DNA from 4 places in the Streptomyces sp. NPDC090127 genome. Region 3 is predicted to be linked to each of the others. Evidence: riboswitches for the same ligand, from Rfam matches in the RefSeq annotation. Region 3 holds a riboswitch; each other region holds the start of a gene.
What was found. A riboswitch is a leader RNA that binds a small molecule or an ion and turns the genes downstream of it on or off. The one in region 3 is predicted to bind cyclic di-AMP.
Positions count from the first base shown of each region.

Region 1: it holds a riboswitch for cyclic di-AMP, as region 3 does, so the genes downstream of both, ACIPPS_RS09625 (peptidoglycan DD-metalloendopeptidase family protein) here and ACIPPS_RS30785 (M23 family metallopeptidase) in region 3, are expected to answer to the same signal.
Region 2: it holds a riboswitch for cyclic di-AMP, as region 3 does, so the genes downstream of both, ACIPPS_RS14990 (C40 family peptidase) here and ACIPPS_RS30785 (M23 family metallopeptidase) in region 3, are expected to answer to the same signal.
Region 4: it holds a riboswitch for cyclic di-AMP, as region 3 does, so the genes downstream of both, ACIPPS_RS29880 (transglycosylase family protein) here and ACIPPS_RS30785 (M23 family metallopeptidase) in region 3, are expected to answer to the same signal.

Region 1 covers NZ_JBIVDE010000002.1:911,823-915,019, reverse strand. Annotated here, with positions in the region: gene ACIPPS_RS09640 (helix-turn-helix domain-containing protein) at 1-380, shown strand, start outside; gene ACIPPS_RS09635 (DUF6126 family protein) at 401-565, shown strand; gene ACIPPS_RS09630 (tyrosine-protein phosphatase) at 581-1,393, opposite strand; cyclic di-AMP (ydaO/yuaA leader) riboswitch at 1,783-1,948, shown strand; gene ACIPPS_RS09625 (peptidoglycan DD-metalloendopeptidase family protein) at 1,953-2,915, shown strand; gene ACIPPS_RS09620 (SGNH/GDSL hydrolase family protein) at 3,085-3,197, shown strand, end outside.
Region 2 covers NZ_JBIVDE010000003.1:923,429-926,625, reverse strand. Annotated here, with positions in the region: gene ACIPPS_RS15000 (LysR family transcriptional regulator) at 1-636, opposite strand, end outside; gene ACIPPS_RS14995 (LysE family translocator) at 709-1,335, shown strand; gene ACIPPS_RS14990 (C40 family peptidase) at 1,447-1,923, opposite strand; cyclic di-AMP (ydaO/yuaA leader) riboswitch at 1,927-2,124, opposite strand; gene ACIPPS_RS14985 (hypothetical protein) at 2,439-2,744, opposite strand; gene ACIPPS_RS14980 (ATP-dependent Clp protease proteolytic subunit) at 2,752-3,197, opposite strand, start outside.
Region 3 covers NZ_JBIVDE010000010.1:121,055-124,251, reverse strand. Annotated here, with positions in the region: gene ACIPPS_RS30795 (HPr family phosphocarrier protein) at 1-156, shown strand, start outside; gene ACIPPS_RS30790 (GntR family transcriptional regulator) at 361-1,065, opposite strand; gene ACIPPS_RS30785 (M23 family metallopeptidase) at 1,257-2,042, opposite strand; cyclic di-AMP (ydaO/yuaA leader) riboswitch at 2,055-2,221, opposite strand; gene ACIPPS_RS30780 (M16 family metallopeptidase) at 2,447-3,197, opposite strand, start outside.
Region 4 covers NZ_JBIVDE010000009.1:290,040-293,236, reverse strand. Annotated here, with positions in the region: gene eno (phosphopyruvate hydratase) at 1-687, opposite strand, end outside; gene ACIPPS_RS29880 (transglycosylase family protein) at 1,022-1,714, opposite strand; cyclic di-AMP (ydaO/yuaA leader) riboswitch at 1,718-1,891, opposite strand; gene ACIPPS_RS29875 (transglycosylase family protein) at 2,151-3,155, opposite strand.

The DNA.
Region 1 (3,197 bases), on a different contig from region 3:
CCGAGCGTGATCCGATCGTCCGGGCCGGCCGGTCCGAGCCCGTCGAGGCCGACGGCTGGACCTACCGCCAGGCAGGGGGGCCCGGCCGGGCCCTGCAGGCGCTCCGTGTGCACGTTCCGTACGCCACCCGCGCCGACATCGTGCGCGTCCATCCCGGCGAGGAGTGGCTGCACGTCCTCGACGGGCAGGTGCGTCTCGCCCTCGGCGACGCCGTCCACGTCCTGGATCCCGGGGACAGCGCGCACTTCGACTCGCTCACCCCGCACCGCATCGGCGCCGCCGGTCGCGGCGGGGCCGAGCTGCTCTTCGTCCACACGCTGATGCAGAGCCCCGTCGCCGAGCTGTGTCTCGGCGACGGCGCCGCTCCGCATCCGCGCTGAGCCCTTCGGAAAGGACCGTCATGTCGGAGAAGTCCGGAAAGCGCGCCCCCGTCACCGGCGAGGAGCGCGAGGCCGGCCAGTTCCCCAAGGGGCTGGTGCTCCGCCTCTTCGCGTACCTCGTGGCGGGGCACCTCTTCGCCGCCTTCCTCTATCTGCTGTTCGCCCTCGGCGGGCAGAACCAGTGACCGCGAGGGGCGCCGTCACGCGTCCTTGACGAGCCGCTCGCGCAGGCGCGCGCGGGTCTCCGCGCTGAGCTTCAGACCGTCCGTGAGGTAGTTCTCGGCCGTCCCCCAGGTCTGCTCCATCGTCTCGAACGCGGCCCGCAGATACTCCACACGCGCGTCGAACAGCGGGCTGATCAGCTCCATCACCTCGGGCGCCATCGCGTCCGCGGAGGTGGAGCTGCGGCGCACCTTGTAACGGCGGTGCGGGTCGTTCGACTTCACGTAGTCGGCCTCGATCGCCTCGCGCTCGACGCCCACCGCGAGCAGCGCGATGGCGATGGAGAGGCCGGCCCGGTCCTTGCCGGCCGCGCAGTGCATGAGGGCGGGGACGCTGTCCTCGGCGAGCGCGTGGAGGATGCGGCTGTGCTCCGCCGTCCGCTCGACGATCATCTTGCGGTACGAATCAGACATTCGGGTCGCGGCCTTGCCGTCGCCGAGGATGGCGCGGAGCTGCTCCAGCTCGCCCGAGCTGACGAGCTTCCAGAACTCCTTGCCGTCGGCCGGGTCGTTGAGCGGAATGTTCACGTTCCGTACGCCGGGCAGTTCGACGTCCGGGCCCTCGATCTTGACGTCGGCCTGATTGCGGAAGTCGAAGATCGTGTGCAGCCCGAGGGTGGTGAGGAACGCGGCGTCGTCCTCCGTGGCGTGCGCGAGGTGGCCGCTGCGGAAGAGGCGGCCGAAGCGCACCGTCCCGCCGTCCACGGTCGGCAGTCCGCCCACGTCCCGGAAGTTGCGTACCCCGGTGAGCTCGGGTTCGGTCGGCGAGATCTGGGGCAGCTGCTGCGTCACGGGTGCTCCTGAAGGTTGGCGGATCGCGATCGGGTCCTGATCGATTCCTGGCGCAATCATCCCGGGTGCCGGGGGGCCTCCGCACCTCTGGGTAGGGGAATGGGCGTTCTGTCCGAATTAGGGCCTTCGATATAACGCGCCCTGGTTGCAGGGGAGATGGGTTTCGCGGCGTGAGCAGCGTCATAGAAGTGACGGACCGTGCCTGATCGCCGGGCGTAATTCCCCTGCCGGAAAAGGAAATCGATCCGCCGTCATCCACGGAGGGTGACCGGAATGCGGAGCGGATATCACGCTCTGGAATGCGAACGGAAAACGGCGGCTTGTTCGGCTCGACCCTGCTCGTCTAGCGTCACCGTCAATCCGGTCGGACCGCCGAATCCTGCCACCGTCCGGAATCCGCACCCATCCCCATCCACGTACGGCAGGAGCGGGGGACCCAGGTAAGTACGCCGCACCGGTCGATCCGGACGGCTCGGGGTGAAGCCGCGTGAGAACGCGGCCGGACATCTCCAGTCCGAACCCGACAGCTCACCTCGTAGGCGACGGAGAGGAATTCGCCATGCCCGCGAAGGGTAAGCACCGCCGTCCCAAGGTCAACCCGATCACGCGTGGATTCGTCGCCGCCGGCACGGGCGGCGCCGTCGTCGCCCTGCCGCTGCTCGGCGCGACCGGAGCCCACGCCGCCGAGAAGGCCGCTCCGACCGTGACGTCCGAGAAGGCCGTCGCCGCCGTCGCCGCCACTCCCGCGAAGGCCCCCGCCGCCGCGAAGCCGAAGACGTACTCCGTCGCCCCCGGCGACTACCTGTCGAAGATCGCCGCCGAGCACCACCTCGCGGGCGGCTGGCAGAAGCTCTACTCCGACAACCGTCAGGTCGTCGGCGAGGACCCGTCGCTGATCCTGCCGGGCATGAAGCTCACCCTCGGCGCCAAGTCGACGGCCAAGGCCGCCCCGAAGGCCGAGGCCCCCAAGGCCGCGCCGAAGACCCCGAAGGCCGCGCCCAAGGCGGAGAAGTCCTCCTCCGACGCGAGCGAGACGCGCAGCTCCCGCTCCTCGGACCGCTCCACGGCCCCCACCGAGAACTCCGGCTCGGCGCAGTCCGCCCCGGCCAAGGCCTCCTCCGGCTGGGTCGCCCCGGTCAGCGGCGGCATCTCGACCCCGTACCGGGCCTCCGGCTCGATGTGGTCCTCCGGCTACCACACCGGTGCGGACTTCATCGCCGCCTCCGGCACCTCGGTCAAGGCCGTCGGCGCGGGCACCGTCCACTCGGCCGGCTGGAGCGGTTCGTACGGCAACGAGGTCGTCATCCAGCACGCCGACGGCACGTACTCCCAGTACGCCCACCTCTCCTCCCTCTCCGTCTCGGCGGGCCAGACCGTGACCGGCGGTCAGCAGATCGGCCTCTCCGGCTCGACCGGCAACTCCAGCGGTCCGCACCTGCACTTCGAGATCCGCACCGGCCCGAGCTACGGCTCGGACATCGACCCGCTGGCCTACCTGCGCCAGCACGGCGTCGGCGTCTGACGCCTTCGCGTTCACCCGCAGCACCCCACAGGGGCCCGGCACTTCCGAGTGCCGGGCCCCTGTGGCGTATTCCGGCTTGGCGGAATCTTGACCGGTGGCGTATCTCACCCGGCGTCAACCCCTCCTTACGGTCGCGTAGGTCACATGCATAAGGGAAAGATGAGCTCCCGTGGCAGACGATTCGAGATCAAGAGACATACGCGCATTCGGGTCGTACGCGGCGATCGGTGACAGCTTCACCGAGGGTGTGGGAGATCCCGGGCCCGACGGGACGTTCGCCGG
Region 2 (3,197 bases), on a different contig from region 3:
CACGCCGCGGCGCGGCGGGTGGTCCGGCGCGCTGCTGATCAGCGGCTGGCCCGCGAGCTCGGCGATCGGGAGCCGGCCCGAACCCTCCGCCAGGACATGGCCCGGCGCCGTGACCAGGACCAACTCCTCGATCAGTAGCGGCTCCAGCTCGACCCCCGGCGGCAGCGGCGCCGGTTCCGCCGGCTCGTACGTGTGGGTCAGCGCGAGGTCCACCTCGCCCGCGGCCACGGCGTGCACCCCGCCCGGCGGCTCGTACTCGGCGACCGTCAGCTCCACGTCCGGGTGCGCCCGGCGGAACGCGCTGAGCACCGGCGGCAGCAGATGGATGCCGACCGTGGTGAACGTCCCGACCCGCAGCCGCCCGCCCGACAGGCCGCTGAGCCGTGCCAGCTCATGGCGGGCCCGGTCCATCTCGTCCAGGACCCGGCGCGCCCGGGTGACCAGGAGCTCGCCCGCCGGGGTCAGCCGTGCGCCCCGGTGGTGGCGGACGAGCAGCGCGGCGCCCGCCTCCCGCTCCAGCTTGGCGAGCTGCTGCGAGAGCGCGGGCGGGGTGTAGCCGAGCCGGGCGGCGGCCCGGGTGATCGAGCCGTCCTCGGCGACGGCCACCAGGGCGGCGAGCCGCACCAGATCCTGCATAAAGCATCCCTTTGGGCAGACCCAGTAAATCGTGTCTACACACTAAAGGCTCGCGGCGGGCAGGCTGGGGTCATGGACGGACAGCTGATCGCCTTCATCGGGGTCGCGGCGGGCATGGTGGCCATGCCGGGCGCGGACTTCACCGTCGTCGTACGCGGTGCCCTCGCCTCGCGCCGGGCCGGGGTGGCCTGCGCCGTGGGAGTGGCGGGCGGGCTCGTCGTGCACACCGCCCTCGCGGTGGCCGGGCTCGCGGCCGTGCTGATCGCTGTCCCGGTGCTCTACCGCGTGCTGCAGATCGCCGGCGGGGTCTACGTCCTCTACCTCGGCGTACAGGCGCTACGCGGCGCGCTGCGCGCGTCGGCGGGCGAGCCGGCGGCGGACGCGGCGGGGGAGCGGGAGGTCGGCCGGGCCTTCCGGCAGGGCTTCCTGACCAACGTCCTCAACCCCAAGGCGCCGGTGCTCTTCCTGAGTCTGCTGCCACAGTTCGTACCGGACGGCGCGGCGGTGCTGCCGCGCACGCTGCTGCTGGCCTCGATCGTGGTGCTGCTGGCCCTGCTCTGGTTCCCGCTGGTGGCACTCGGCGTGGACCGGCTCGGCCACCGGCTGCGGCGGCCACGGGCCGCGAGGACCGTGCAGGGGGTGACGGGCGGCATGCTCGCCGCCCTCGGGGTGACGCTGCTGGTGTCACCGGGGCACTGAACCGGAGGCGAGGGTGCGGCGGCGCCACCGCGCCCCCCGCTCGCGTCGGACCACCGCACCCCCCGGGCGCGGGGACCACCGCACCCCGCTCGCGTCGGAGCGGACCGGGCGTCAGCGGACCCGGCCGTAATACACCTTGGACGACCAGATCCTGTCGAGCTTCACCCACGAACCCTTCTTGGGGGAGTGCCAGATCTTTCCGCTGCCCGCGTAGATCCCCACGTGGTACACCCTGCCACCGGAGTGGAAGAAGACCAGGTCCCCCTTCTGCCTGCTGGACGCGGAGATGTGCCGGGTCTTGTTGTACTGCTGCTGCGCGGTACGGGGCAGCGACTTGCCCGCCTTCTTGTACGAGTAGAGCGTGAGCCCCGAGCAGTCGAACCGGGACGGTCCGGACGCTCCGTACTTGTACGGCGATCCCTTCTTCGAAGCCGCGATGTTCAGCGCCTTGCCGGCGTACGAGGTCGCGGCCTGGGCCTCCGGTGCGGCACCTGGTGCCAGCATCGTGCCGCCGAGGGCGGCGAGGGTGAGAGCCGAGACGGCTCCGGCCCGGGACAGCACGGACGGGACATGAATCTGCGCACTCATGCGCAACCCTTCGTCAGCCGCCTGTGAAGGATGACCTGTCGGGTTCGGACTGGCGAAGTTGCCCGGCCGCGGCTGCGGCTTCACCCCGAGGAACGGCCCATCCGGCCGGCCGTCCCGTACTGCTCGGGTCCTCCACTCCTGCCGATCCACTCCTGTCGACCAGACATCCGGGACAGCGGCAGGACTCGGCGTCCGCCCGGACCGCCCCGCCGCGGTGGCGGGGGCTTGTCGTCGTGAGGGATCTTGACCCAGATTCAGGGCGAAATCCGAGTCGAAACGAGGTTATGTGAGGCTCCTCACGACTGATCCATTCGGGTGGACAGGCATGTTTCGTGATCGTCACAGGTTTGGCCGACGAGTCCCGGACCAGGGGTGGAATGCCCGATTCGGCCAGATGCGTACACCTGCTGTGCAACTCACCCCGCACATATGTTGATTCGTCGACTACGCCGAACGGGGGAGCGATTCCGCGGCCGCGCTGCGCCGAGTGGACCTCGACACGACACGGGGGAATGTCAACTTGCCGGAGTCTCCGGGACGGTGACGCGGCCGGATCTACGCTCCCCGTCCAACACCCGCAGCGCTCGGGCCAATGTCTCGGCGTGCACCTCGCTCTCGCCGCGCGCGTGCATCGCCGTGAGCGCGTCGCGCAGGGCGCCGACCCGTCCCACCAGCGCCTGAGCGGCGCGCAGCGCCCCATACGTATGCGAAGCCCTGGATGGATTGATGCGGCCCAGCAGATCGACCACTTCGAGGTAGGCGTCGACGAACTCGCCCTCCGCGCGCGTCAGAGCGGGCAGCGGCGGCAGATCGGGGACCATCGCGCCGTCACCTGGTCCCGGCGCCGCCCGACGCCCCCCGGTTCTGAATCACGTGGTCCACCAGGCCGTAGACGGTCGCGGCCGGCGCGTCGAGGACGGTGGTCCGGTCGATGTCGGCGTCGATCCGCTCGCCGCTCTGTCCGGTGTGGGTGACCAGCATCCCGGCCAGCATCGCGCGCTGCCGGATCAACTCCCGTGCCTGGATGTCGAGATCGCTCGGCTGCCCCCGCAACGGCTCGTCCATCGCGGGCTGCTGGAGCACGACCCGGGCGCCGGGCAGGGCGAGCCGCTTGCCGGGCGCGCCGGCCGCGAGCAGGACGGCGGCGGTCGAGACGGCCTGCCCGAGGCAGGTGGTCTCCACGTCGCAGGTGACGACCTGCATCGTGTCGTAGATCGCGGACATGGCGCTGATCGACCCGCCGGGGGAGTTGATGTAGAGCGCGATGTCCCGGT
Region 3 (3,197 bases):
GTGAACGCCGCGTCGATGCTCGCGGTGCTCGGTCTGGGCGCGCAGGGCGGCGAGGAGATCGTGCTCGCTTCGGACGCCGAGGGCTCCGAGGCCGCGCTCGACCGTCTGGCGAAGCTGGTTGCCGAGGGGCTCGAGGAGCTCCCCGAGACCGTCTGACGCGTCTCGGCCGGACGGACGTCCGGGCCGAATTCCGGAGAGGCTTCCGGGACGAATTCGCGAGAAGCCGCACACGCCGACATAACGGCGGGTGCGGCTTCTTTCTATTCCCGAAGCATTTCCACGGAGATCGGGGCAGCCCGATCCCGGGGCCGCACGAAGAAAGCCGTCCGCAATTCCCACTCTTTGTATACGGCCTGCTCGTTAATTCCGGAGGCTCGCCGTGTTGACGACGTGTTGCGAACCCCTCACAGTCCCGGCCCGCCCCGCGCGCTCCCCCCGGCCGGGCCGCTTCAGCCGGTGCAGCAGCAGGGAGCGCTCCGCGTGCAGCGCGGTCAGGGCCCGGGCCCGTTCGGCGTCGCCGCGCGCCACCGCGTCCACGATCGCCCCGTGCTCCGCCCAGGCCTCCACGGGCTGGGCGGGAGCCTCCACCGCGTACATCCAGGCGATCTTGTGCCGCAGCTGGGTGAGCAGGGCGGTGAGCGCGGGGCTGCCCGACGCCTGGGCCAAGGTCTCGTGGAACCAACCGCCGAGCGAGCGCAGGTCGTCCCCCTGGCCGTGCCTGGCCCGCTCCTGCCCCAGCCTGACCAGGCCGCGCAGCACCTTGAGGTGCGCCTCGGTACGGCGCTGGGCGGCGCGGGCCGCGCCGAGCGGCTCGAGGAGCGACCGCATGTCCAGGAGGTCCGCCGCCTCCTGCTCGGTGGGCTCGGCGACCTGGGCGCCGGCGTGGCGCCGGGTGATCACGAAACCCTCGGACTCCAGGGTGCGCAGCGCCTCGCGGACCGGGACGCGGGAGACTCCGTAGCGGCGGGCCAACTGCTCCTCGGTGAGCCGGCCGCCGCGCTCGAAGACGCCATGGACGATGTCGTCCCGGATCGCCGTGCACACCGACTGCGCGGGAATGCGCATGATCGACCTCCGCCTCGAATACGCGCGAAACCGGTTGTTCGGCGACTCTATTGCAGCGGGGCGGTATTTCCGACGGCTCCTCACGAACCATGGATATCTTTTGGCCGACGAAAAGCCCCGGCTCAGTACGAGCCGGGGCTTTTCTGACGTGCGCGTCCGGTACGCGATCCGGACGGGGGTGACGGCGAGGGTCAGACGGTCACGCCGCGGGCACGCAGATACGCGACCGGGTTGATGTCCGAGCCGTACTCGGCGCTGGTGCGGGCCTCGAAGTGGAGGTGCGGGCCGGTCGAGTTGCCCGTCGAGCCCGAGATGCCTATCTGCTCGCCCGGAGTGACGGACTGGCCGACCGAGACACTGATGGCCGAGAGGTGCCCGTACTGGGTGTACGTGCCGTCGTGCATCCGAATGACGACGTTGTTGCCGTACGCGCCGCCCCAGCCGGCCTCGACGACGGTGCCGGAGCCGACGGAGACGACCTTGGTGCCGGAGGCGGCGTGGAAGTCGACGCCGGAGTGGCTGCCGGAGGACCAGAGGGAGCCGCCGGTCTTGTAGCCGGTGGAGACGTACGAGCCGGCCACGGGGAGCTGGAAGGCGTTCAGGCGCTTGCGCTCGGCCTCGCGGGCGGCGCGCTCCTTGGCCTCGCGGATCTCCTTGGCGCGGGCCTCCGCCTTGCGCTTGGCCTCCGCCTGGGCGCGGGCCTCGGCCACGCGCTTCGCCTCGGCCTCGGCGGCCTCGCGCTCCTGGGCCGCGGCCTGGGCGACGATCGTGTCGGCGAGGGCGTTGTCGGCGACGACGACCTGGGTCAGACCGGTGTCCTCCGGGGAGGGGGCGTCCGTGTCGACGGCGAGCGCCGGGGAAGCGAGGGTGCCGATGACGCCGGTGGTGGCGAGGGTCGCGATGCCGGCGAAGCCGGCGCCACGGCGCGCCAGTCGGCTCGGACCACGATGCTTCCCGGTGGCACGGGTGAACGCCATGTAGGGGCTGATCCTTTCCTTCCTTCTCGCCTACCGGGTTAGCTGACGGGTTCGGAGCAGGAAGGTCTCCTACGGGCCCCTCCGCACGAGTGCGAAGGCGTCCGATTCACCCCAGGGACTTCGTATGGGTCCCCGGCTCCCCAGGCTCGCGCCTGACGGGGACTCGGCGATGACTGTCCGATGCCACGGGTGCGGCGGGTGCAACTGGCGAACAGCCGGACCGACGGTATGCGGATCATCTTTCAATCACCAAACAGACACGCCTGTTTGTAAGACATGCCACAGGGCATACGAGTACACCGCTCAGCAATACGGACAAAGAGGAGGACCCCGACGTACCGTGACGTCGGGGTCCTCGTGCGCCGCCGGGTCGCGCCGGCGCGGCACGGCGGCGGTGGGCTCAATCAGCCGCTGACGACGGTCACTTCACCGATACCGAGGGCGCGCACCGGCTCCTCGATCTCCGCCGCGTCACCCACGAGAACGGTGACGAGCCGGTCCACCGGGAAGGCGTTGACGACGGCCGCCGTCGCCTCGACCGTGCCGGTCTCGGCCAGGCGTGCGTACAACTGCGCCTGGAAGTCGTCCGGCAGGTGCTGCTCGACCTGGTCGGCGAGCGTCGCGGCGACGGAGGCGGCGGTCTCGTACTTGAGCGGCGCCACGCCCACCAGGTTCTGCACGGCCACGTCGCGCTCGGCGTCCGTCAGGCCCTCGGCGGCGAGGGTGCGCAGCACCTTCCACAGGTCGTCAAGTGCCGGGCCGGTGTTGGGGGTGTCGACGGAGCCGCTGATGGCGAGCATCGAGGCGCCGTTGCCCTTGCCGTCGGAGCGCACGACCTGGCCGAAGGCGCGGACGCCGTAGGTGTAGCCCTTCTCCTCGCGCAGGACGCGGTCCAGGCGCGAGGTGAGGGTGCCGCCGAGGCAGTACGTGCCGAGGACCTGGGCGGGCCAGACGCGGTCGTGCCGGTCGGCGCCCACGCGGCCGATCAGCAGCTGGGTCTGGACGGCGCCCGGGCGGTCGACGATGACCACGCGGCCGGTGTCGTCGGCCGTGATCGGCGGCATGGGGCGGGCCTCGGCGGTGTTCCCCGTCCAGGTGCCCAGCGACTCGGCGAGGACCTTGTCGAGGTCCACGTCGGTCAGGTCGCCGACGACG
Region 4 (3,197 bases), on a different contig from region 3:
CTTGATGGCCTCCAGGATGAGGTCGAGCGCCTCACGGTTGGAGTCCAGGTTCGGGGCGAAGCCGCCCTCGTCGCCGAGGCCGGTGGACAGGCCCTTGGTCTTCAGGACGGACTTGAGGGTGTGGTAGACCTCGGTGCCCCAGCGCAGGGCCTCGGAGAAGGACTCCGCGCCGATCGGGGCGATCATGAACTCCTGGATGTCCACGTTGGAGTCGGCGTGCGACCCGCCGTTCAGGATGTTCATCATCGGAACGGGCAGCAGGTGCGCGTTCGGACCGCCGAGGTAGCGGAAGAGCGGGAGGTCGGAGGCCTCGGACGCGGCGTGCGCGACGGCGAGGGAGACGCCGAGGATGGCGTTGGCGCCGAGGGAGGCCTTGTTGTCCGTGGCGTCCAGGTCGAACATGGCCTGGTCGATGAGGCGCTGCTCGGTGGCGTCGTAGCCGACGAGCTCCGGGCCGATCTGCTCGATCACGGCGAGGACGGCCTTCTCGACGCCCTTGCCCAGGTAGCGGTTCTTGTCTCCGTCACGGAGCTCAATGGCCTCGAACGCACCGGTGGAGGCACCGGACGGAACAGCAGCACGGCCGGTGCTGCCGTCGTCGAGGCCGACCTCGACCTCGACCGTGGGGTTGCCTCGGGAGTCCAGGATTTCCCGGGCTACGACGACGTCGATGGACGGCACGAGCATCTCCTTCTGGGATGTGACGCTAGATGTGACGCTTGCGGTGCAGGGTCGCTTCGGCCTTGCGACAAGAGCCTAACCGGCTCCGGGGCTCCAGCCCGCCGGGCGCCCGCCCCCTGGGACGAAAAAGGACCCGAGGGCACGCATTCAGGCCCAAAGGCCCTCAGATCTACTCGACGGTAACCAGGGTCCGGGCCCCGGGGCGGCCCGCGGCGGGGGCCCCGGACGCGCGGAACCCCGGTCCGGAGCGCACGGGGGAAGGGCGCTCCGGACCGGGGTGGTCACCGCGGGAGGGTCGTGGGACTCGCGCGAGCCGCCGGACTCACGCGAGCCGCCGGGCTCACTTCAGGTGAAGCTGCTGGCCCGGGTAGATCAGGTCGGCGTCCTCGACGACGTCCTTGTTGAGCTCGAAGAGCTTCGCCCAGCCGCCCTTGACGTCCTGCGCGGCCGCGATCTTGCTCAGGGTGTCGCCGCCGACGACCTTGTACTCGCCGTCGCCCTTCTTGACCTTCTTGCCGGTCGGGGTGGTGACGGTCTTCTTCGACTCGGTCTTGGGGGCGGTCCGCTGCTCGCTGCGGGTCGTCGGCTGCTCGGCCTGACGCTCCTGCTTCGGGGCGGCCTGCGGGGCGGGCGCCTCCTCGACGGCACCGGTGTTCGGCGAGGCGGAGGAGAGGCCGACGCCGCAGCTCGGCCAGGCACCCTTGCCCTGGCCGGCGAGGACCTTCTCGGCGACCGCGATCTGCTGCGACTTGGAGGCCTGGTCGGCGCTGGCCGCGTAGGCGGTGCCACCGAAGGCGGCCCAGGTGGAGTTCGAGAACTGCAGGCCGCCGTAGTAGCCGTTGCCGGTGTTGATGGACCAGTCGCCGCCGGACTCGCACTGGGCGACCTTGTCCCACTCGGAGACGGTGGCGGCCGAGGCGGTGCCGGCGCCCATCAGCGGGGCGGCGACGGCGACACCGGCGACACCGGCGAGGGCGACGGCGCGGGTGGCCTTGGAGGGACGACGGTGTTTGCCCTTGGCGGAAAACAGCATGGGACTTCTCCTCACCGACGCCTACGAGGTGAGCTGTCGGGTTCGGGCCCTGTGAGTTGCCCGGCCGCGCGACCTTGCGCGCGGCTTCACCCCAAGCCGCTCTCGGCCGTCTGTCTCAACGGCCGGGGGCGGCGCTTACCTTGGGTCCCCCGCTCCTGCCTTCGGCGCATGACGCGACGACTGTTCCCATCGGCCGACGGCAGGATTCGGCGTTTCGGTCGACGGGGCCCGCGGTGGCGAGCGGTGACGACCGTAGACACAGACCCGGGGGAAGTTCAAAGACGTCCATGCGGGACAAAACGCCCCTACTTGCCTCGGGACGAAGGGTATTTACGCAGGTGAGAGGTGACGGAAGCAGAGTTTGCGGACGAGACACGCCAGTTGAGGCGAAGAGACCCTTGTCTCACTTGCGCAGAACCGGACATTCAGCCCCGAACTACCCGCGCCCCGCCGCCGCCCCGTCGGGCTGACCGACCGTGAGATCCAGGCTCTGGCCAGGGAGGATGAGGTCCGGGTCGACACCCACCGTCGTGCGGTTGGCGTCATAGAGGGCGCCCCAGCCGCCCGGCAGCGCGTTCTCCCGAGCGATGGCGGTGAGGTTGTCGCCGGGCTTGACGGTGTATTCGCCGATAGTGTCAGCGATGCCCTTTGCGGGCGGGTTGTCCGAAGTGTCCCCGGTGGGCTGCTTGTCGGCGTCGGCACCCGGTGTCGGCGCGTCGGACGGCGAGGCATGGCGGCCCGCTTCAGGGGCCTTGTCCGTATTGCCCGTCTCTTCCGGGGCTGCTCCGCCCCGGTGCTTGCCGGTGCCGGAGGTGGTCGGCGCCGGCGGCGTGGTGGACGCGTCGGGAGCGGAGGACTCGGGGCCGGATGCCCCGGGGGCGGGCGCCTCGGAGGCGGTCGTGGACGGCGCCGAGGGGGCGGAGGGCGCGGACGAGGTCTCGGACGGCGCGAGGGCCTCGGGCGGGGTGTCGACGGTCGGCAGCCCGACGGTCCGGCTGGACTCCGGGCTCGGGCCGATCGGCTCGCTCGGCCGGAAGGCCGGGCCGGGATCGATGTCGGGCTTGGTGCCGTCGTTGGTCAGACCGGCGATCGGGGCACAGGTCGCCCACTGCGTGTCGCCGGCGGCAAGGGCCCTTTCGGCCACGACGATCTGCTGCCCACGGCTGGCGAGGTCCGCGCTCGGTGCGTAGGCGAGACCGCCGTGCCGCTCCCAGCTCTCCTGGCTGAACTGGAGTCCGCCGTAGAGCCCGTTCCCGAAGTGGGCGCTCCACTGGCCGCCCGACTCGCACTCGGCGACCCGGTCCCAGGTCGCCGCGTCGGCGGCGGAGGCGGAGCCCGCTCCGAGGAGGGGCAGCGCGAGGGCCGATCCCGTCACGCCTGCGGCGACGACGATGGCGGGGGCCTGGCGGGGTCTGCGGTGTCGTCCGTTCCCGGAGCGCATGCGGAGCTGCCTTTCGCGTGACTGCTGAGGTGACGGTGAACG